Regions from separate parts of the Pedobacter sp. GSP4 genome, predicted to be linked through region 2. Evidence: riboswitches for the same ligand, from Rfam matches in the RefSeq annotation. Region 2 holds a riboswitch; the other holds the start of a gene.
What was found. Region 2 has a riboswitch for cobalamin ahead of ACS5PU_RS05400 (TonB-dependent receptor plug domain-containing protein). Riboswitches for the same ligand answer to the same signal wherever they lie in the genome.

Region 1: it holds a riboswitch for cobalamin, as region 2 does, so the genes downstream of both, metE (5-methyltetrahydropteroyltriglutamate--homocysteine S-methyltransferase) here and ACS5PU_RS05400 (TonB-dependent receptor plug domain-containing protein) in region 2, are expected to answer to the same signal.

The regions. Positions count from the first base shown of each region.
Region 1 covers NZ_JBPZIR010000003.1:366,187-377,833, reverse strand. The annotation lists gene metE (5-methyltetrahydropteroyltriglutamate--homocysteine S-methyltransferase) at 1-1,862, opposite strand, end outside; cobalamin riboswitch at 2,062-2,262, opposite strand; gene ACS5PU_RS08810 (M14 family metallopeptidase) at 2,472-5,168, shown strand; gene ACS5PU_RS08805 (DsbA family oxidoreductase) at 5,261-5,977, shown strand; gene ACS5PU_RS08800 (DUF3820 family protein) at 6,150-6,368, opposite strand; gene ACS5PU_RS08795 (ATP-binding protein) at 6,368-7,504, opposite strand; gene mfd (transcription-repair coupling factor) at 7,598-10,936, opposite strand; gene ACS5PU_RS08785 (DUF2752 domain-containing protein) at 11,168-11,470, shown strand; gene ACS5PU_RS08780 (TM2 domain-containing protein) at 11,476-11,647, shown strand, end outside.
Region 2 covers NZ_JBPZIR010000002.1:439,962-451,608, reverse strand. The annotation lists gene ACS5PU_RS05420 (RluA family pseudouridine synthase) at 1-620, shown strand, start outside; gene ACS5PU_RS05415 (chloride channel protein) at 695-2,485, shown strand; gene ACS5PU_RS05410 (sigma-54-dependent transcriptional regulator) at 2,620-4,023, opposite strand; gene ACS5PU_RS05405 (serine hydrolase) at 4,138-5,385, opposite strand; cobalamin riboswitch at 5,468-5,660, shown strand; gene ACS5PU_RS05400 (TonB-dependent receptor plug domain-containing protein) at 5,753-7,789, shown strand; gene ACS5PU_RS05395 (YncE family protein) at 7,786-8,916, shown strand; gene ACS5PU_RS05390 (YncE family protein) at 8,926-10,041, shown strand; gene ACS5PU_RS05385 (PKD domain-containing protein) at 10,102-11,235, shown strand; gene ACS5PU_RS05380 (PKD domain-containing protein) at 11,260-11,647, shown strand, end outside.

The sequences.
Region 1 (11,647 bases), on a different contig from region 2:
GGTAAACCCTCCCTAATGGCTGGCTCGTCTATCTGGATAATTTTTATCTCAGCCTGTTCCAGATCGCAAACTTCATCGCGGATGGCCAATGCAATTTGGGTACAGGTTTCTGACCGGGGCTGATCGTTACGCACAAACGACCACTGTAATATGGTTACAGGGCCCGTTAACATGCCTTTCATGTGTTTATCGGTAAGTGATTGTGCGTAAGCTGTCCATTTTACCGTCATAGGCTCTGGACGGGAAACATCGCCAAAAATAATAGGCGGTTTCACGCAGCGCGAGCCATAACTTTGTACCCACCCATTTTTAGAGAAGGCAAAACCAGCTAACTGCTCACCAAAGTACTCCACCATATCGTTGCGTTCAAATTCGCCATGAACCAGTACATCCAGATCGATTTCTTCCTGCCATTTTACTGCTTTTGCAGTTTCTTCGGCTATTAAGCTGTTGTACTCATCTTCGGTAAAAGTTCCGTTCTTGAGTTTAGCCCTCCAACTCCGTACTTCTGCTGTTTGCGGAAACGAACCGATAGTAGTTGTGGCGTAACTTGGCAGATTGAGTTCCTGCTGTTTAATTTTTCGGGTAGAAAATGCACTTAAGCGCTCAGCATCGTCGGATTTTAGTGCCAAAACACGTGCTTTAACCTCAGGATTATGAATGATTTTGGAAACTTTACGGTTGCTGATGGCAAGCTTGTTTTCTTCCAGTTTTTGCAGGGTAGATGCAGGGCTTTCGTTTGTGATCAGTTTTTTTAAGGTGGCCAGTTCGGCAATTTTTTGCTTTGCATAGGCGAGCCATTGTTTAATTTCTGCTGAGAGATTTTGCTCGTTGGTTTCGTTGTCTAAATCAACAGGCGAATGGATTAAAGAGCAGGATGGCGCAATCCAGATTTTATCCCGACCTCTTTTTTCGATAGCCTGGTTAATGATGGAAACCGATTTTTCAAAATCATTTTTCCAGATATTTCTGCCATCTACCAAGCCCAGCGAAAGGATGGTCTCTTCTTTTAAAGCAGCCAGCACATCCGTTAACTGATCTTCAGCACGTACGAGGTCGATGTGCAGTACATTTACAGGTAAAGCAGCCGCAAGCGCAAGATTATTGCCCAGGCCTTCAAAATAAGTAGCCAATACAATTTTTAATTGTGGAAAAGCCTTCCTGATTTCTTTGTAGGCATATTGGTAGGCTTTTTGATCTTTTTCGGTTAAATCTAAAGTTAAAAATGGCTCGTCGAATTGTATATACTCGGCTCCCAAAGCGTCCAATCGGGATAGTATATCGATGTAAACCGGAAGAAGGTTCTTGATCAGATCTATTTTTTCGAAACCGGCTTCTTTTTCCTTACCCAGTAAAAGATAGGAAACAGGACCGATCAAAACCGGCTTAGTGGTTAGCCCAAATTGTTTAGCCTCATAAAACTCGTCGATAATTTTAGTCGAGAACAGTTTAAAAGGCTGATCTTTATAGAATTCTGGAACAATGTAGTGATAGTTGGTATCGAACCATTTGGTCATTTCCATGGCTACAACATCTAATCCATCTTTTTGATAACCCCTAGCCATGGCAAAATAAAGGTCCAGTTCGGCGTTTCCTTTTTTCAAGATTACTTCATTGTACCTTTTCGGAATGGCGCCGAAAGTTAAGGAATGATCCAATACATGATCGTAAAAAGAAAAATCGTTTGATGGAATAATATCTATCCCAGCTTCTTTTTGAAGTTTCCAGTTTTCGTGGCGGATGTTTTTCCCCACCTGAAGTACATTTTTGTACCCAGTTTTATCTGCCCAGTAATTTTCGCAGATTTTCTTTAATTCCCTTTGGCTACCTATTCGCGGATAGCCCAGATTTTGCGTTAGCATCTCTTTTAAAGATTAAGTAAATAAATCGTTTAAAAGCCCTTTAAGCAATATTTTATGATGCTTTTGGTTAAAATGAAAAGGAAAGGTTAGGGCGCAAAAAACCTACTTATCAGCCAGAAGCTTAAAGCAAAATTTAATAAAATGGTTAATTCTATCATGAACCTATCAGACCTGACCAATTGCTTTATAACGCGAAAGCACCGTCAATTCGATATCGGTAGGTCTCCTGACTTATTCCCGATTTTATCGCCTTCCCATACCGATAAATCGGCACAGTGGCATATTGATAAAACCGTTGTTTCGTTTAAAAACAGAATTTACAGTTGCGCGACAGCTCGTGATTTGCACACGATTCCCTTTTAATCTACAGCTAAGTAAAGCCAATATCGGTTGATGAAAAAATAAAGTTAAGAACTTACATCAAAGGCAAATGTAGAGATTAAGATGGAGGATTTTTTAAATTTTTAATGTTTTTTGCACCGCATGAGATAAAATAAAGGCTTTTTGAGCTATATAATTCTGTCAAAACCTGCACTGTAACAAATTTGGCGCATGTAAAATCGCTACATTTTCTCTATTATATTTGATTATCCAACAAACAACCCGATTATGATAAAAAACTACTTCAAAAATACCTGTTTTGCTTTTTTGATAATTTCGTGCTGTGCGGTTCAGGCACAGGAAGTGCCCACGCCAAAAACGCATTTTGGTTTCGATATCGGTGATAACTACCAGCTAGCCAATTATACCCAAACGGAGGCTTATTTTAAAAAACTGGCCGAAACATCAAAGCGTGTCAAGCTCGTAGATATAGGTAAAACCGAAGAAGGAAGAAGCCAGTACATGTTAATTGTTTCTTCGCCAGAAAATTTAAAGAAATTGGATCGGTATAAAGAAATTTCGCAGCAGCTTGCACATGCCGAAATTAATGCCGAACAGGCTAAGGCCTTGGCACAGGAAGGAAAAGCGGTAGTTTGGATTGATGGCGGGCTGCATGCAAACGAAGTGGTTGGCGCACATCAACTGATACAGACGGCCTATGAATTTGCTTCTAAAAGCGATCCGGAAACCTTGCGCATTTTGGATAATGTAATTATTCTTTTTACACATGCTAACCCCGATGGCCAGGAACTGGTAAGCAATTGGTACATGAGGGAAAAAGACCAGAATAAAAGAACAACTTCGGGCCTGCCGGTACTGTATGAAAAATATGCTGGACACGATAATAACCGCGATTTCTTTATGTTAAACCTTAAAGAAACACAGAACATAGGGCGTCAGCTTTTTGTAGAATGGATTCCGCAGATTATGTACAACCATCACCAGGCTGGCCCTGCCGGAACAGTAGTGGCCGGACCTCCTTACCGCGATCCTTTTAATTATGTATTCGACCCCATGGTGCTAACCAGTTTGGATGCTGTTGGTGCGGCCATGCACAATAGAATGAATGTAGAAAATAAGCCTGGCTACACCCAGCGGGGCGGTTCGGTTTATTCTACCTGGTATAATGGCGGGTTAAGAACAACAACTTATTTCCATAACATGATCGGGCTGTTAACCGAGATTATCGGTAACCCCACCCCATCAGAAATTCCACTGGTTCCATCGCGTTTATTGCCAAACGGCGATTCGCCAAACCCGATTACTCCGCGCAAATGGTATTTTAAAAACTCAATTGATTATTCTGTATCCCTAAATTATGCTGTTTTAAGTTATGCCCAGCGCTACCGTGATGAACTGCTGTTCAACATTTATCAAATGGGCAGAAATTCTATTGAGCGCGGTAAAAAAGATACCTGGTCGTTTTCCCCGAAAAAAATAGAAGCCATTAACAATGCCGCGAAAAACGACAAAGGTGCAGCGGTTGCAGGTGGAGATGCTGATTTTGGACCGAGACGGCAGTTGAGTATTAAAGCACTCGATACCGTGATGAAAGCACCAGCGAACCGCGATCCAAGAGGTTATATTTTATCTGCAGATCAACCTGATTTTAATTCGGCCATTAAATTTTTAAATGCTTTGATCAGAACGGGTATTGTGGTTCAAAAGGCAAGTTCGGCATTTACAGTAGCGGGCAAAAATTATCCTGCCGGAAGTTATGTGGTAAAAACCGATCAGGCTTTCCGTCCGCATGTTTTGGACATGTTCGAACCACAAGACCATCCAAACGATTTTAAATATGAGGGAGGCGCACCAATTCCCCCATACGATGCTGCCGGATGGACTTTGGCCTATTTAATGGATGTAAAGTTCGACCGCATTTTGGATGATTTTACCGGCCCTTTTGAGAAAAATCCTTACGGAGCATTATTAAAATCTGAAAATAAACTGCCAAGTGGATCAGGCTATGTATTAAGTGCGGCACAAAACGATTCTTACACAGCAGTAAATGATCTGTTGAAGAATAAAGTTGCTGTTTACCGCTCTACCGAAAACGGCGATTTTTATGTTTCATCCACAGGGAAATCGATACTGGAAAAAGCAAATGTGAAACTTAAAAGTGCCCCGGCCCCAAAAAACAAAGTTGAAATTTCAGCTGGCCGTATTGCTTTATGGGATACTTACGGAGGCTCTATGGCCTCGGGATGGGTAAGGTTTTTAATGGAGCAGTATCACTATAATGCAACTGTAATTTATCCTCAGGATATTGATGCCGGAAATTTAAAATCCAAGTATGATGTAATTATTTTTGTAGGAGGAGCAATTCCATCTGTTCAGAGCGGAGGTGCTGGAAACAGATCATTTGGTCCGAAGGCAGAAGAAATTCCTGAAGCTTACAGAAACCGTTTGGGAAGAATTACCGCTGATAAATCAATCCCTGAATTAAAGAAGTTTTTAGAAGCCGGTGGAAACATTGTAACCATAGGCAGCAGTACCAATTTAGCTTTCCACTTAAAGTTACCTGTTCGCAATGCAATGGTGGAAATTGTAAACGGTGAGGAAAAACGTTTGCCTGCAGAGAAGTATTACGTTCCCGGAAGCGTTTTAAATGTAGGCGTTGATACTTCATTGCCAACAAACTGGGGTATGGAAAAAGAAGCAGATGTGTATTTTGATAACAGTCCGGTTTTTAAACTTACAGGCGATGCCATCGCATCAGGAAAGATTAAGCCTTTAATGTGGTTTGAAACAGCTGCGCCGTTGCGCAGTGGCTGGGCCTGGGGCCAAGCTTACCTGCAGGATGGTGTAACCGCTTTTGAGGCAAAGGTTGGCAAGGGAAAACTGCTGGCTTTCGGACCTGAAATAGCTTTTAGGGCACAAACGCACGGAACTTTTAAGTTAATATTTAATCAGCTGTATAAATAAATGCTGTGATTTAAGAAGCCACTATACTTAACGATAGTGGCTTTTTACTTTGGCTTTACTTTCCCCATTTATAATCAATTTACTTTTGTGTCATGAAAGTAGAAATCTGGTCGGATGTAATGTGTCCGTTTTGCTATATCGGAAAAAGGCATTTTGAACAAGCTATGGAAAAGCTGCCTTTTAAAAATGAAATTGAAGTGGATTGGAAGAGTTTTCAGCTCAATCCGGAATACCATAACACCAATAACGAAACAGTTTACGATTACCTTTCGAGAAGCAAGGGAATGCCTGTTGAACAGGCTAAACAGATGACCAAACAGGTTGTTGATATGGCTGCAAATGCGGGCTTAACGATCGATTTTGATACTAATATTCCGGCCAATACCTTTAATGCACACCGCCTGATCCATTTGGCAGCACAACATAACCTACAGGATTTAGCTGAAGAAAAGCTTTTTGAAGCCCATTTTGTTAAATCAAAAAATATCGGCGAAAGCAGTGTTTTGATTGATCTTGCGGTAGAAATCGGTTTAAATAAAGAAGAAGCAGAAGCGGTTTTAAGTAGCGATCAATTTGCCGAAGCTGTTCGTTACGATATTTACGAAAGCCAGAATTTGGGTATCAGGGGCGTACCTTATTTTGTTATGGACCGTAAATATGGTGTTTCGGGCGCTCAGCCCGTTCAGGCTTTTACCGATGCACTTACCCAAAGTTTTACAGAGTGGAAAGAAGCTCAGCCAAAAACTACACTGACCTCATTAAATAAAAATAATGATGCGGTTTGTGATGAAAATGGCTGTGAGATATAGGGTTGTTTCCCGCAGATTACGCTAGCATTAACAAAACCTATTAAATTTTCGTCATTGCGAGGAGGAACGACGAGGCAATCTTTTACGCCATTAACTCTTTCTAGAAAGATTGCTTCGTCGGCTGAAAAAGCCTTCTCGCAATGACGATTTTTTATGGTAGTACTCGAAAGATTTACCGCTGGTTCTTCAACGGGGTTAAGAGGTATTCCAGTCCATTAACGCGTATTTCGAACATGGTAGCCATTAAATCGCCTAATTTTCCCTTTGGGAAACCTTTATCTTTATACCACAGCAAATAACTTTCGGGAATATTACAGATTAGATAACCTTTATATTTTCCGTAAGGCATTTGCATTTTCACTAAATCGAGCAACAAGGTTGGGTCTAACATTACAATATAAAATCTAAGTAATTCTCTTTGTTAATAATTGAAAAAGTGGCTTTGGGATAATTTTTAGCGAAAAAACCAGGTATTTTCTTTTTCTGACCACCCCACTTGAAATCGACCGCTAAAATTTCCCCATTTTTAACTTCGATAAGGTCGATTTCCTGTTGATCGTAAGTTCTCCAAAAATAGTGAGTAGCATTTTGTTGTTCGTATTCTACTTTCTTAATACGTTCGCTAAAGCAATAGTTTTCCCATAAAATACCCTGATCATTACGTAGCGCTAACAGTCTGAAATCATTAATAATTGCATTTCTGATACCGTTATCGTAAAAATACCATTTTGACGATTTTGTAACTTCCTTACGTAGATTATTGCTGTATCCGCCGACTTTGTAAATAATAAAAACTTTGGCAAGCAAATCGAGATAACGATCTACTGTATTTTTACTAAGGCCCAGCGTGCGGGAAATTTCATCAATTGAAACCTCTGAGCCTACTTGGTATGCAATAAGTTTTAATAGTTCCAAAAGTTTCGCGCTATTCTGTATGTTTTCATACATCAGGATATCTTTTAATAAATAAGATTTAACAAGCTCTGTTAAATACTGCGCTTTTTCGGCTAATGAATCCAAGTGGAATAGTTCGGGATATGAACCAAAGATTAGCCTTTCTTCTAGGTTCTGAGTTGTTTGTAAAGCATTTTCCCTTTTATCCAGCTCAAGCTGTGCTATTGGGTAAAGATAATAGGTTAAACTTCGGCCGGTTAATGGTTCGCCTGTTTGGTTTGAAAGATCAAAGGTAGAGGAGCCACTCGCAATTATGGTTAAATCTTTGAAAGTATCAATCAACAGTTTTAATATCTTTCCTATTTCAGGAATAACCTGTGCCTCATCAATAATAAGCAGCTTAGCTTCTCCCAAAATTCTTTTATAGTTAGCCGCAGTTCGCGTAGATAATAGTGCCTGTACATCCTGATCCTCGCCATTTAAAGAAAGATGGTTAATGTTGGCATCTTTTATGATATTTTCTACCAACCAGGTTTTTCCTACTCTTCGGGTTCCAAATATTAAGATAACCTTATTTTTCCCAATTTTATTGAGGATTATAGGTTGTAAGGATCTGGTAATTTGACTTTCCATTTAAGCCAAATATAGTAAAAAACGTTAATTCAGTCAATAGACTGACTCAATTAACGTTAATTCAGTCAACAGACTGACTGAATTAACGTTTTTTTAATCAATCAGCTCTAAAGTTTCAATAGCTTCTTCAACGGTATTAATGTTATCAAAAGCAATTCTTAAGGTATTTTTAACCTCTTTTAAATTGCACATGCGCGGGTGGTTTTGTGCAAAAGTTAAAATTTTGGTAAAGGTATTCGAATCGAAATATTTCGATTGTTTATCGCTTAAAAAGTAGCCACGCAAGCTGTTTTTCTTGAAACTGATTTTTTCGAAGCCGAGTTTTTTGCCCAACCACTGCAAACGTACCACACTGAGCATGGTTTTTACCTGTGGTGGAACCGGTCCGAAACGATCGGCCAAATGTTTTTCAAAAATCGCTAGTTCGGCTTCGTTATCGAGTTTAGAGAGTTCGGTATATAAGTTGTACCGTTCTGTAATATTGGTAATATAGGCATCCGGAATATAGAGTTCCAGGTCGGTATCAACCTGCGTAAAGCCAACAAAGGGCCGTTCAGGTTCATTCTCGAAAAGGCCTTTAAACTCAGCTTCTTTTAACTCCTGAATGGCTTCATCTAATATTTTGTGGTACATTTCGAACCCGATTTCTGCAATAAACCCGCTTTGCTCTGCCCCCAATAAGTTTCCACTTCCGCGGATGTCCAAATCGCGCATGGCTACATTAAAACCACTGCCGAGGTCAGAAAATTCTTCAATGGCGCTTAAGCGCTTACGTGCTTCGGATGTTAAGGTTGATAAAGGCGGCGATAATAAATAACAGAAAGCCTTTTTGTTACTCCGGCCTACCCTGCCCCGCATTTGGTGCAGATCGCTCAGGCCAAACATATGGGCATGGTTGATGATAATGGTATTGGCATTCGGAATATCCAAACCAGCTTCGATAATGGTGGTGGCTACCAGCACATCTTTTTCACCGTTAATAAAATCGAGCATTACATCTTCTAGCGCATCGCCATCTAACTGGCCGTGCGCAATCCCTATCCTGGCTTTAGGTACGAGCTTTTGTATCAATCCACCTAGTTGCATCAGGTCATTTACCCGGTTATGGATAAAGAAAACCTGGCCCCCGCGGTCCAGTTCAAACTGAACAGCTTCCTGGATCAGCTTATCATTAAAAACATGTAACTCTGTACTAACCGGTTGGCGGTTGGGTGGTGGTGTGCTGATAATGGATAAATCGCGGGCCCCCATTAACGAAAAATGCAATGTCCTAGGGATAGGTGTTGCGGTTAAAGTTAACGTATCAACATTTACCCGTACCGCTTTTAACCTTTCTTTTGCGGTAACACCAAATTTCTGCTCCTCATCAATAATCATGATGCCCAGATCTTTGAACTTTACATCCTTGCTCAGTAAGCGGTGGGTACCGATTAAAATATCAACTTTACCTGCTGCAGCTTCGGCCAGGGTATCTTTAATCTGTTTATTGGTTTTAAAACGGTTAATATAATCAACCGTAACCGGGAAATCTTTTAGGCGCGAAGAGAAGGTTTTAAAATGTTGTAGCGCCAAGATGGTGGTAGGCACTAAAACGGCAGCCTGTTTGCCTTCTGCTACAGCTTTAAATGCAGCACGCACGGCAATTTCGGTTTTTCCGAAGCCTACATCACCGCAAACCAAACGGTCCATTGGGTGTGGCGACTCCATGTCTTTTTTTACATCCTGTGTGGCCTTTAACTGATCGGGGGTATCTTCGTAAATAAAAGATGCCTCCAATTCGGTCTGCAGATAGCTATCTGGCGAAAAAGCCGTTCCGGCCTGGGTTTTACGCAAAGCATAAAGCTTAATCAGGTCGCGGGCAATATCTTTAACTTTTTTTTTAGTAGTTTTTTTTAGCTTATCCCAGGCATCTGTACCCAGTTTATTCATTTTGGGCACACCGCTTTCCTTGCCACTGTATTTGGCAATTCGGTTTAGTGAGTTGATGTTTACATAAAGCAGGTCGTTGTCTGCATAAATCAAACGGATCATTTCCTGGGTTTTGCCATTTACTTCAACTTTCTCTAGGCCGGCATATTTGCCAATTCCATGATCGATGTGTGTAACGTAATCGCCAGATTTGAGTTCCCGCAGATCTTTCAGGGTAATGGCCTGGCTTTTTTGATAACCTTTTTTAAGCTTGTATTTATAGTAACGGTCAAAAATCTGATGATCGGTGTAAAAAGCCGTTTGGATTTTCGGATCAACAAAACCTTCGCGCAGCATACTGTTGATCGGTGTAAATTTAGCCGTTTTATCAATGTCCTCTAAAATGGCGTACAAACGCTCAATCTGTTTTGGCGAATCGGTAAAAATAAAGTTGATAATGCCTTCCTTTTCATTCTCCTTCAGGTTGTGGATAAGCAGATTGAAATCCTTATTGAACGAAGGCTGCGGCTTGGTTTCGAACTCAAAGCGGTCGTCGGTTTTATAAAAGAACTGTTTACCAAATTCCACAAGCGGAAAATCGTGAAGATGATCGCCCAGTAATTTTTCGTCGGTAAAAGCAAATTTAGGGTCGATCCACTCCGGATTCTGTGTTTTATCGGCAGCTGGCAGGGCTTTCCACAGCTCAACGGCCTTTTTAAACCCGGCTTTAACAATATCGAGGGTAAATTCTACATCTTTAAACCAAAGCTGGGTATCCTGATCGATATAATCGAGGATGCTGATATTGCTTTCGGTTAAAAACTTGGCCTGAACGTTAGGCACAATGGTTAACGATTTAACATCGGCAACCGAAAGCTGGCTTTCAATTTCAAAACTCCTGATACTCTCTACCTCATCGCCAAAAAATTCTATACGGTAGGGCAGATCTGAAGAGAACGAAAAAATATCTACAATACCCCCGCGGATAGAAAACTGGCCGGGCTCGTAAACAAAATCGCGCCTGTCGAAATCATAATCGATTAAAAATTCATTAATAAAATCAATTCCCAGTTTCGCCCCTAAACTAATTTCTAGCGTATTTTTTTCCAGTGCAGAACGGTCTATCACCTTTTCGGCAATGGCTTCTGGATACGAAACTACAATTTTACCATATTCAGAATCGTGGTTCAGCTCGTTTAAAACCTCTGCACGGGCCAACACATTGGCGGTATCTACCTGGGTAAAATCAAAAGATTTTCGGTAAGAGGAAGGAAAAAGCAAAACCTGCTTATCCAGTACACTTTCCAGGTCAGATTGAAAATAGGCCGCCTCTTCCCTATCCGGCAAAACGAATAATAGGGGCTTGTGCAGCAGAAAATAAGAAGAAAGTGCAACTATAGCATCGGCCGAACCCACCAATCCCTTTAATTGTATCTTGGGGCTTTTGGTGCTGTTCAACGCCTTGGTAAATTGGGTTACCCTATCGTCGGTTTTGTATCTGTTTATTAAATCGCGGATGTTCAAGGCACAAAAATAAGCTTATCTTTTAATATTAACCCTCAATTTGTGTAAAGGTTTTTTTAACTATTTTTGGCAGGGTTGTGCTATCCTAAATCAAACAGGGGGAAGAAATATTTCTTTTTCTTAGATGCGATAGCTTGTTTGGTCGAAATATATCCCCCTTTCGTCGATTAAGGGCAAATTGATGTAACAAAGGTTGCTGTATAACCTCTAATTTGTATAAAAAGTGAAACAATGAAATACATTAAAAGCTTTCCAATAGAACTTGTTTTCTGGGTAATGGCTTTAGTATTGTTGGCAACAGCAAATGGCCACGATCATCACTTTACACTTTGCCCGCTGGCTAATTTAGGTTATGGGGGCTGGTGTCCGGGATGTGGTATCGGAAGGTCGATAAGCCATATTTTTCATGGTGAGTTTGCCGAAAGCTTTGCTGAGCATTGGTTCGGGTTTCCGGCACTTTTAATTATACTTTACAGAATTTATACACTAACAAAAAAGATAATAGAATTTAAAATTTTAACCACAAACAGATAAGCACCATGGATATATTTCAATCACCTCTGATGTCGTTACCAGGTATAACACCAGAAGAATACGCATACTTACAACAAGCAACAACGGGTTTAAACGAGCAGCAGCTGCGCAACTTTTTAATGATTTACAGCAGCAGGAGAAAACAGCCGTCGGAAATTTTATTGCTCAGCTTGATCG
Region 2 (11,647 bases):
CTGGTGAAACCAATGTGTTACGCCTTGCTAAACAGTATAGCGATGATGCGCAGGTTTGTCACCGTTTAGATAAGGAAACTTCGGGTGCTTTAATTATTGCGAAAAACCCTGAGGGTTACCGTCATGCTTCAATGCAGTTTGAGAGGCGTAAAGTAAATAAAACTTACCATGCGGTGGTGGATGGGCATGTTATTTTCGATCAGCTGATGGTCGATTTACCGATCCTGAACGATGGCAATAAAAATGTAACCATTGATAGGGCCGAGGGCAAAAGAGCTGAAACGATTTTCGATTCCTTAAAATACTACAAACATTATACTTTGGTAGAGTGTAAACCGATAACGGGGCGCATGCACCAAATCCGTATCCACCTGGCTACACAAAGAGCAGCCATTGTTGGCGATGAAATGTACAAAGGAAAACCCGTTTTTCTTTCTTCAATTAAGAGAGGTTATAAATTAACCAAAGGAGAAGAAGAACAGCCTATTATGAAACGTTTTGCACTCCACGCCAGACACTTGGTTTTTAAGGGTTTAGATGATAAAGACATTGTGATTGATGCGCCATATCCGAAAGATTTTGCAACACTGATTAAGTTATTGGATAAATTTGATGCTTAATTAAGTCATTTGGTTGGCTGCTACTGTTGTTTTTACTACTTTTGGCTTAACGCCCTCTATTAAAAAACAATAGAATGTACATCAGATTTGTAAATTACCTTGATCAAATTAACCAATACCGAAAATCTAAAATATCAAACCGTAATTTCTTAATTATCCTTGCCGTTATAGTAGGGGTTTTGGCCGGGCTGGCTGCAGCAGCTTTAAAAAGTTTAACCCACCACATCGAAGAATTTCTTCAATCAGACTGGCACTGGAAATATAAATACTACCTGTATTTTGTTTTTCCGATGATCGGGATCTTTTTAACGGTTTTGTACATCAAATACTTTATCCGAAAAACTAAGTTCGAAACCGGCCTAACACCATTGCTTTATGCCATTTCTAAAAAATCGAGCAAGGTAGAAGCACATAATATTTATTCGCAGATAATTACCGCAGCCATTACGGTAGGCTTTGGCGGATCTACGGGATTAGAAGCGCCAATTGTAACCAGCGGTTCATCAATCGGTTCTAACCTGGGGCGCATTTTAGGTTTATCATACCGAGAAATTACCATGCTGGTGGCCTGTGGTGCCGCAGCAGGTATTGCCGGTGCATTTAATAGCCCGGTAGCGGGTATTGTTTTCGCTATCGAAATCCTGTTGCCCGAGTTTACCATACCGGCATTTATTCCACTTTTGCTATCAGCAGCAACCGCAGCTGTAGTGGCCAGGTTGTTCTATACACAACAGCTTTTCTTTCTGGTTACAGAAGGATGGAAGGTAAATGCGCTTTTTTACTATGTAATTTTAGCCTGTTTTATTGGCTTATTCTCCATATACTTCACCAAAGCCAATTATGCAATTAAAGGCTTATTTTATAAAATAAAACACCCTTACACTAAAGTTGTTATTGGTGGTTTAATGCTTGGTTTACTGGTTTTTCTGTTTCCAACATTGTACGGAGAAGGTTACATAACCATAAAAGGCTTATTAAAAGGCAATTATAATGCCGTAATCAATAACAGTATTTTCGCCGACTACAATAGCATCCCCGCGTTGGTGGTTTTATTTACTGTGGTTACCATTTTTATGAAATCAATAGCCACGTTGGTTACCTTGGGGGCGGGCGGAAATGGCGGAACTTTTGCACCCAGTTTAATTATGGGTGGATTAATTGGATTTATTTTTGCCTATGTGGTCAATCTATCCGGCATTGCACAATTAAATGTATCTAATTTTATTGTGGCCGGCATGGCTGCTGCGCTAGGCGCAATTATGCACGCACCACTCACGGGAATTTTCCTGATTGCTGAAATTACAGGTGGATATATTTTGATGGTTCCGCTGATGATTACCACTGCAATTTCTTATGCGATTAACCGAAACTCTCAAAAACATTCTATTTACACCAAAGCACTGGCCGATAAAGGGGAGTTACTATCTCATGAGGATAAGGATACGACGGTGCTGAACCAGATGAAGCTAAAATACCTCATCGAAAAAAGCTATCCGCAATTGAATATGGATGACCTGATTTCAGTTAAAATGGCTGAAATTGTGAAATCGCAAAAGAATATATGCGCCGTAATTGATGAAACTGGCGATTTTAAGGGGATTATTTATATTGAGGAGCTGTTTAGCGAAATGATGAACAGTCCTGATAAAGAAAACCTGCGGGCTGCACATTTGGTTAAACCTGCACCCAATACCATTACCGAAAAAGACGATTTAAAAACAGTTTTAGCCAAAATGGAGCAGGATAATGTTTGGGTTTTACCAGTTTTAAATGCGCAGAACCAATATTTAGGCTTTGTTTCTAAAACGGCAATTTTTAATAAATACCGCGCATTGCTGATGCGGCAAAATGATTACATGGGATAATCTATTCATCATTTCGACCGTAGTGGAGAAATCTATGAAATTATCTGTCCATAGATCTCTCCATTTCGCTGCACTTCATCCGATAGCTATCGGACCGAGATGACGATTTGTTATTAAAACTGTCAGATGTAGTTTTATTCGGCTCTCTTTAAGCCAAATTTCTCAATTTTACTGTATAAATGGCTTCTTTGGATATCAATTTCATCAGCTGTTTTTGAAACATTCCAATTGTTTTTTTCCAGTTTGAACTTAATAAACTCGCGTTCTGCATGGTCTTTGTAATCCTGGAAATTATTAAACGAGTCAAATGAAGAGCTTAAGCCTGAACCGCCCGAACCGGCAATCTGCGCGCTGGTTGCTGCGCCAATGTTTGTACCACCACCTGGATTTGCAAAGGCGCGCACATCATTTTCGGTAATAATCTTATCGCTCAGAATAATTAAACGTTCAATCATATTGTGCAGTTCGCGTACATTACCTGTCCAAGGTAAAGCCTGCAGTGCAGACATGCCACCATCGTTTATTTTCTTAACCGGCATGCCGTAATCGCTACAGATACTTTCTAAAAAGTTTTGTGCAATTACAGGAATATCATCAGTACGCTCAGTTAAATGGGGCACATGGATATTGATTACGTTTAAACGGTGGTACAAATCCATACGGAAGTTGCCATCTTCAATTTCCTTTAACAAATCTTTATTGGTTGCTGCCAAAACCCGCACGTTCACTTCAATTTCCTTCTCTCCACCCACACGCGAAATTTTATGCTCTTGTAATGCACGCAACACTTTTGCCTGTGCAGACAAGCTCATATCGCCAATTTCATCCAAAAATAAAGTTCCGCCGTTGGCCAATTCAAATTTACCAATACGCTGTTTAACGGCTGAAGTAAATGAACCTTTTTCGTGGCCAAACAATTCACTTTCAATTAGTTCGGATGGGATAGCGGCGCAGTTTACTTCAATTAGCGGACTATCGGCACGGTTCGATTTTTCGTGTAACCAGCGGGCTACCAATTCTTTACCACTACCATTTGCACCGGTAATCAATACACGGGCTTCTGTAGGGGCTACACGTTCTATGGTTTCTTTAATTTTAGAAATACTTTCTGATTCGCCTAAAATTTCGCGCGTTTTACTGGCTTTGCGTTTTAAAACTTTGGTTTCGGTAACAAGGTTGCCTCGGTCTAAACCATTTCTAACGGTAATTAATAAACGGTTTAAATCTGGTGGTTTAGAAATAAAATCGAATGCGCCTTTTTTGCTGGCTTCGATAGCTGTTTCAACCGTACCATGACCGGATATCATAATAAAAGGTAAGTCGGGTTTGATGAGCTGTGCCTGTTCAAGCACTTCCATACCATCCATCTTATTCATCTTGATATCGCACAGCACTAGATCGTAGTTGCCTTTTTTAATCATTTCGAGGCCATCAATACCATTATCGATATCTTCAACATCGTAATTTTCGTATTCCAGAATTTCGCGTAGAGTACTTCTTATCGCTCGTTCATCGTCAATTATTAATAGTTTAGCCATTAGCGCTTTATTCTTATGATTTGAAATGCGAATATATTATTTTTTAATTAATGTATAGTTTTTTGTACAATTAATACCCTATAAACTATTAAACAGCATAAAGGTTTTAACTAATTAATAAGTATAATCCAGTTTAAACTTACTCAAATCAGGCTTGTGCTTTTTGTTGCGGTTTAGCTCCAGTTCGTAAATGGTTTTGCCTAAATTTTTCATAAATGGGAAACACACCGTATCATACTCGTATTTATTGTCGTTAAAAATTCCATCTTCATTGCTCTGTACAACAGCAGTTAAGAAATACTCAATGCCGTTCTTAAAATCCACAAAATAACTGTTATCAATGATGTATCCATAGCTGTCGCCATATTTATTAAAGATTCTGATATTGGCCTCGGGCGTAATATTTTCCCTTCCGTAATACAGCATTTTAGCATAGGTTGGCCAAAATTCTTTAGCGTCGTAATGGGGGAAACTGCATTCTGTAGGGTATTTGCTCATGTAGGTATAAATCAATTTATAATCATCCGCGCTAAGGTTAAACCTTTCTGTAGCCGGAAAAGCTTCAGGGAATATGAGTTTCTGCATCAGCTTCTGCTGATCATTTATGGCAAATGCATTTTTATCTGCTAGGCTAAAAGGTTTGTTTACCAGTTTATCGGTACTATCCATATAACCTCTGCCCATGCTTAGGTTGGTTAAACTTAGGGGGTAATCTTTTGGATCATATTGGGCTGGCTGACTGTAAACCAAGCTTTGGTCATTATAAAATTTAACCGGGTTGGTATACCTTGCCGATTCTCCTGCATCGCCAATGGCCAAACGGTTTAAAATCCGGCTATCGTTTAATCCATTTGCTTTTAGCTTTTCGTTTATTTCTGCCCGGCCAATAAATTCGAACAAGCGGTTAAAGGCATCGTTATCGCTAGTAAGCAAAATCTTTTTAATGTAATGCGCTATAGATGGTAGCCCGTTTTGGGCAGTGGGGTCTTTTAAAACTTTAGTCTGTCCTTTAAACGCACTATCCGTAACCATGGTACTGTTAACAGTTAAACCGGTACTTTTTAACTGGTTTACTTTTTCTAAAGCAAAAATTACCGCGGCAAGTTTAACCGTGCTGGCGGGATAAAAATAGTGGTGCGGATCTAAGTTGTAACTGAAAGTTTTAAAAGAAGGCCTGTTCTTGGCATCGCGGTTAACTTGGGTATAAAGAATCTGTACCTGGTTTTTATCGGGATGGTTTAATATGGATGAAAACAGCCCGGGTTTAGCTTCCAATAATTTTTTCAGAAAAACGGTATCGGTTTTTTGGGCCATAGCGGATAAGCTGACTAAGGGTAACGCAAAAAATAGAATTCTTCTCATGTGTGAAATTTGATCCCTAATTTAGCTTTTTCTGGTATATGCAGCCTTTTCAATCATCCATTTTACATATTGCTTAATTTTACTACTTTTGCATCGCTTTTGGTTCCCGGTGAAAATCGGGATTAAAAGGGAATACAGTGTAAATCTGTAACTGTCCCGCAGCTGTAAGCTCCTTAACGGATTTCCAATCAATCTGCCACTGTTCCGATTAGTCGGGATGGGAAGGCCGGAAACCGGGAGTAAGTCAGAAGACCTGCCTCAGCATTATATTTCATAGCTTTCGTGGATTGAAGCTAGGGGTGATTTATTGCGTATTTGTATTTCATTTCTTTTCCATCTGTTGGCTGTGGGTTAAACTCACAATCAAATGACTCAAAAACATTCTGCCTATGCGGGCACAATGCAGTTTTTTCTATTTTTATCCATTTTGTGGACTGGGTTTATATTGCCCTTAAATGCAGGTGCACAAACCGATAGCACCAAGAAAAGTACGCAGCTTAAAGAGGTTCAAATTAGGGAGTACCGATTAACCGAACAGAGCAAATCGCCAACGCCACTCCAAATCCTGACTGCTGATGACCTCAAAAGGATCAACAGCTTATCTGTTGCTGATGCCATCCGTTATTTTTCGGGGGTGCAGTTAAAAGATTATGGTGGAATTGGTGGATTAAAAACAGTAAATGTGCGCAGTTTGGGCACCAACCATACCGCAGTATTTTTAGATGGCATTCAAGTTGGAAATGCGCAGAACGGTCAGGTAGATTTAGGTAAATTCTCATTAAATAACCTTGAAGAAATTGCTTTATACAGCGGTCAGAAACCCGAATTGCTTGTTCCGGCAAGGGCTTTTGCCTCTGCCAGTAGCATTTACTTAAAAACCAAAGCGCCCGACTTTGAAAAAGATCAGCATCAGCAGTTTGCGTTGGGCTTAAAGAGTGGATCGTTCGGTTTAATCAATCCTTCTTTGGTTTATCAATATAAGATTAACGAAAACCTGCAGGCCAGTATCAATACCGAATATATACGTGCCGATGGTAAATATAAATTCAGGTATACCAATGGCGTTTTTGATACCACAGCCGTAAGAAATAATGGCGATGTGGAGCGTTTCCGTTTGCAGGCGGCACTGTTTGGGAAAATTAAAAATGGAAAGTGGCATGCCCAGGCTTATTCTTTTTTATCAGATAGGGGATTGCCCGGTGCCATTGTAGCCAACAGGTTTGATTTTACACAAAGAATCTGGGACCGTGATTTCTTTGTTCAGGGAAGTTTAGAAAAGCAATTGTCGAATAAATTAACGGTTTTGATCAACGGAAAATACGGTTACGCCTATCAGCGTTACCTTGATCCCGATTACGTAACCACCACCGGGCTTTTGGATAACCGTTTTAAAGAGCAGGAAGCCTATCTATCCGTCTCTGCAAAATATAAAATCAATACTGCTTGGGAAGCCGCCTATGCATCCGATTATAGCTACCAAACTTTGGCTGCCAATATTTACATGTTCCCTTACCCCGATAGGAATACAATATTAAATGTTTTAAGCTCTTCTTTAACCTTTAAACAGTTCAATATACAGGTAAATCTATTGAGCACTACGGTGGTCGATCAGGTAAAATTGTATACTTCTTCTGGCAACAAACAGGTTTTTAGCCCAACAGTAATGTTATCGTGGAAACTGTTCAAAGCGCAGGATTTAAGGCTGCGTGCATTTTATAAGGATATATTCAGGATGCCTACGTTTAACGATCTGTATTACACGTTTATCGGTAATACGCTGTTAAATCCGGAGTATACCAAACAGTACAATGTTGGGCTAACCTATTTCAAAAACTTTAAAAACAGCAAACTCAAATTTATCGATATCCAATCTGATGTGTATTACAACCGCGTTAAAGATAAGATTGTGGCCCAGCCTGGTGCAAACTTGTTCAGGTGGATTATGTACAATGTGGGTTTGGTTGATATACGGGGCTTAGAGCTTAACGCAAAAACAGCATTTGAACCACTTACCGATTTTGTAATGAATATCGGCATCAATTATACCTTTCAAAAAGCTGTAGATGTTACCTCGACAGCGGACGAAACCTATAAGGACCAGATTCCCTACATTCCTAAAAACAGTGGCTCTTTTCTAACGCGCCTTGATTATCACAACTGGCATGCAAATTACAGTTTCATTTACACTGGGTTCCGCTATAACCAAAAGGCAAACAACATTTACAACTACATGGAACCATGGTATACGCACGATGCTGCCATTGGATATGAATTTAAACTTAAAAAAGGGAGTATAAACCTAAACGGGGAAGTAAATAACCTGCTTAACCAATATTACGACCTGATTCCAAATTTCCCAATGCCCGGTAGAAACTACAGGCTAACCCTAAATTATAAGCTATGAGGCCTTTAAAGTATATATCCATTTTGGCTGTAGTGGTGATAATCTTTAGCGCCTGCAGAAAAGACCCACAGCCTTTACCTTCTGAAATTACCAAAGTTGAGCCAGAGCCTACCTCAGCCATAAAGGGGTTTTATCTGATTAACGAAGGCAACATGAATATGAATAAGGCCTCATTGGATTATATGGACCTGGTAAACGGAATTTATACCCGCAATTTATATAACCAGGTAAACCCCGAAGTAACCAAAGGCTTGGGCGATGTAGCCAATGATATTGGACGGTACGGGAGCAAACTTTATGTGGTGGTAAACGTATCGAACAAGGTTGAGGTACTCAACATCAAAACGGGCAAAAAAATAGGGCAAATCAATATTATCAATTGCCGCTACATTACATTTAATAATGGAAAAGCTTACGTAAGTGCCTATTTAGGCAAAGTTGGCGATCCAAAATCACCAAATGGTGCCGTTGCCGAAATTGATACTACAACTTTAACCATAAACCGCAGTATTGAAGTTGGCAGGCAGCCAGAAGAAATGGCCGTAGTTGGCCATAAACTTTATGTAGCCAATTCTGGAGGTTATAGTCCGCCAGATTACGAGCACACCGTTTCTGTAATCGACCTGCGAAGTTTTAAAGAAATTAAACGCATCGAGGTGGCCATTAATCTCCACCGCATCAAAGCCGACCGTTATGGCGACCTGTATGTTACCTCCCGTGGCGATTACTATACCATTGCCTCAAAGCTTTTCGTAATTGATACACAAACTGATCAGATCAAAAAGGTATTCAACATAGCCGCAAGTAACCTCGCTATCGACGATGATTACGCTTATATCTATGCTACAGCATGGAATTACATCGCAGGTAAAAATGAGATTACCTATCATATGATCAACACCAAAGATGAAACATTGATGGACCGTAAGTTTATAAATGATGGCACCGAAAAGAACATTAAAATCCCTTATGGCATTGCCATTAATCCAGCCAGTAAAGATGTTTACGTAACTGATGCAAAAGATTACGTTACACCTGGTAAGCTGCACTGCTACAGCGCCGAAGGCCGGTTAAAATGGTCGGTTACCACTGGCGATATCCCTGCCCATGTTGCATTCACAAACTAAATATATATCATGATAAATTTCTACAAAAAACACACCTTACTTATTCTGGCAACAGCGCTTGTAGCCGTTTCATCTTGTAAAAAAGACAAGATAGAAGAAGCAGAGAAGAAACAGGTTATTACTGGTACACAAGGCGTTTATATGCTTTGCGAAGGGCTAATGGGCAGTAACAACAGTGCTCTTTCCTATTACGATATTTCTACCAAAGTTACCGTTGCCGATTACTACAAACAGGTAAACGGAGCATCAGTTGGAGAAACAGCAAACGACCTGCAGCAGTATGGCAGCAAAATGTATTGCGTTGTAGCCGGTATTCAGGGTACTAAACAATCATTTTTGGATATCATCGATATTAAAACATGCAAATCGTTAAAAAGGATTTCATTTAACTCAGCAAGCGATGGTTATATACCAAGGTTTGTAGCTTTTTATAAAAACAAGGCTTATGTATCGCGCTATGATGGAAAAGTAAGCCGTATCGATACCGCAACAATGGCCATTGACGGTGAAATTATGCTATCAGAAGGGCTTGAGCAGCTGGCTGTAGCAAATGGAAAATTGTATGTGTGTAATTCATCACATCCTTTTTATCAAAACGGAGCAAAAAACAAAGTTTCGGTAATCGACCTGGCCACCTTTACCAAAACCAAAGATATTGCGGTAAACAATAATCCCGTTAGAATCCAGGCAGCCGATAATGGCGACTTGTTTGTAGTAACCTGGAATGATTATATCGTTAATAACAATCCTTCGCTTGATCGGATCAGTAGTGTTAGCGATACCAAAATCGCTTCTTATGATTATGATCTGGGCGCTTTGGCAGTAAATGGTTCAACTGCCTATGTAGCTAAAGATATTTACAAAAGCCCTGAAATTAAAGCCCTAAATACAACCAGTGGAGCACTTGGTGCCAATTTAATTACCGATAAACAAACGATAAATACCATTTATGGACTTACCATCAACCCATTCAATAAAGAAGTTATGGTTGCCGATGCCAATAACTACAGCAGCAGCAAGGGCTTTGCTTATTGCGTTGGAACAGATGGAAAGATAAAATTCAGTTTCGAAACCGCTGGCCTTCCTCAGCATGCTGTATTTAACTACACTTATAAATATGAATAAACAAATATTAGCTCTGTATACATTTTCAAATACCCAAATCATAATAAAGAACAGTCATACATGAAAAAAACTTACCTATTGTTAATGCTCGGCCTTGCCACACTGATTTATAGCTGCAAAAAAGATAACGAAGCTGCCCCAGATGTTAATCTGAGCATCAAAGGCGAAACAATGACCTCGAAGGTAAATACCAAAATTGCTTTTGCCGTAGGAACAAATAATGGAAAAGGATTTAATCACCAATGGAAATTGGACGGTACCGTAGTCAGCAGCGTTTACAATTACGATTTTACGCCTTTAAAGGCCGGTACTTATGTTATAGAATATACAGCAAGCAATAATGTAGGCTCATTTTCGCACAAATACACGATAACGGTGCCTGTGCCAGTTGTAGAAATTACGCCCGCCAGTAGCAAATTTATTACCACCGTTTTTGAATACTTATCGGCTCCGGGCCAGTTTATAAACGAAAGCTTAGGAAGCCCTGCCGGTGCACAGAAAATTATTGGAGATGTGAGCAAAACCAGTATGGTTACCCTGGGTGGTTTTGGTGGTTATATTGTTTTTGGGTTCGATTACTCGGTGTTAAACAATACCGGTGCCGATCTGGCCATTTATGGTAATCCTATTGGTGGCACAACGCCATTTGCCGAACCTGGAATTGTAATGGTTAGTCAGGATGTGAACGGAAATGGTAAACCGGACGATGAGTGGTATGAGCTTGCAGGTAGCGAATACAACAACCCACTTACCATTAAAAATTACGAAATAACCTATACCAACCCAAAAGGTTTCGCCAATGTAAGCTGGACAGACAATCAGGGCGGCAGCGGAACATATGATGTAAACAGTTTCCATAAGCATAATTTCTATCCTGAATTTGCTCCAAACCAAGAAAAACTAACACTTAAAGGAACATTGCTTCCATCTACCTGGGGTAAAAACGGAAGTATTTTTATCAATAATGCATTTCCTTGGGGCTATACCGATAGCTGGTCGTTAGATGATGATTATGCCACTAAAAGGTATAACAGCTTCGATATTGATTGGGCTGTAGATCAGAATGGGAAAAAAGTTGCTTTAAAAACCATCGATTTTGTAAAGGTTTACACCGGGCAAAGAGAAAAAGGAAATACGCTTTTGGGAGAAGTATCTACCGAAGTAAAAGGCGCAGCCGATCTGGGGATTAAATAGGTAAGACAAGAAAACTTTTTAAACATGAAAATTAAATCAATAGCACTGGCCCTTCTTTCATCCGCTGTACTGCTTTCCTGTAAGAAAGAAAATGCGGGCGAAAAAGAAGGAGCGGGTGAAAAACCGGTGGCGGGCACATCGCCGTATGTAAATAAAATTTACGAGTTTAAGCAGGCGCCCGGACAATTTGCCAACGATCTGGTTAAAACAGATGTGCTGCTTGGTAACGCCGGAAACGGTCTGGTATCGTTAGGCGGCTATGGCGGTTACATAGTTTTTGGCTTTGATCACAGCATCAGCAATTCTGCTGGGGCCGACCTCGGCATTTATGGCAATCCGCTTATTGGTGTAGGGATGGAATTCTCCGAACCGGGCATTGTAAGCGTAATGCAGGATGCGAATAAAAACGGCC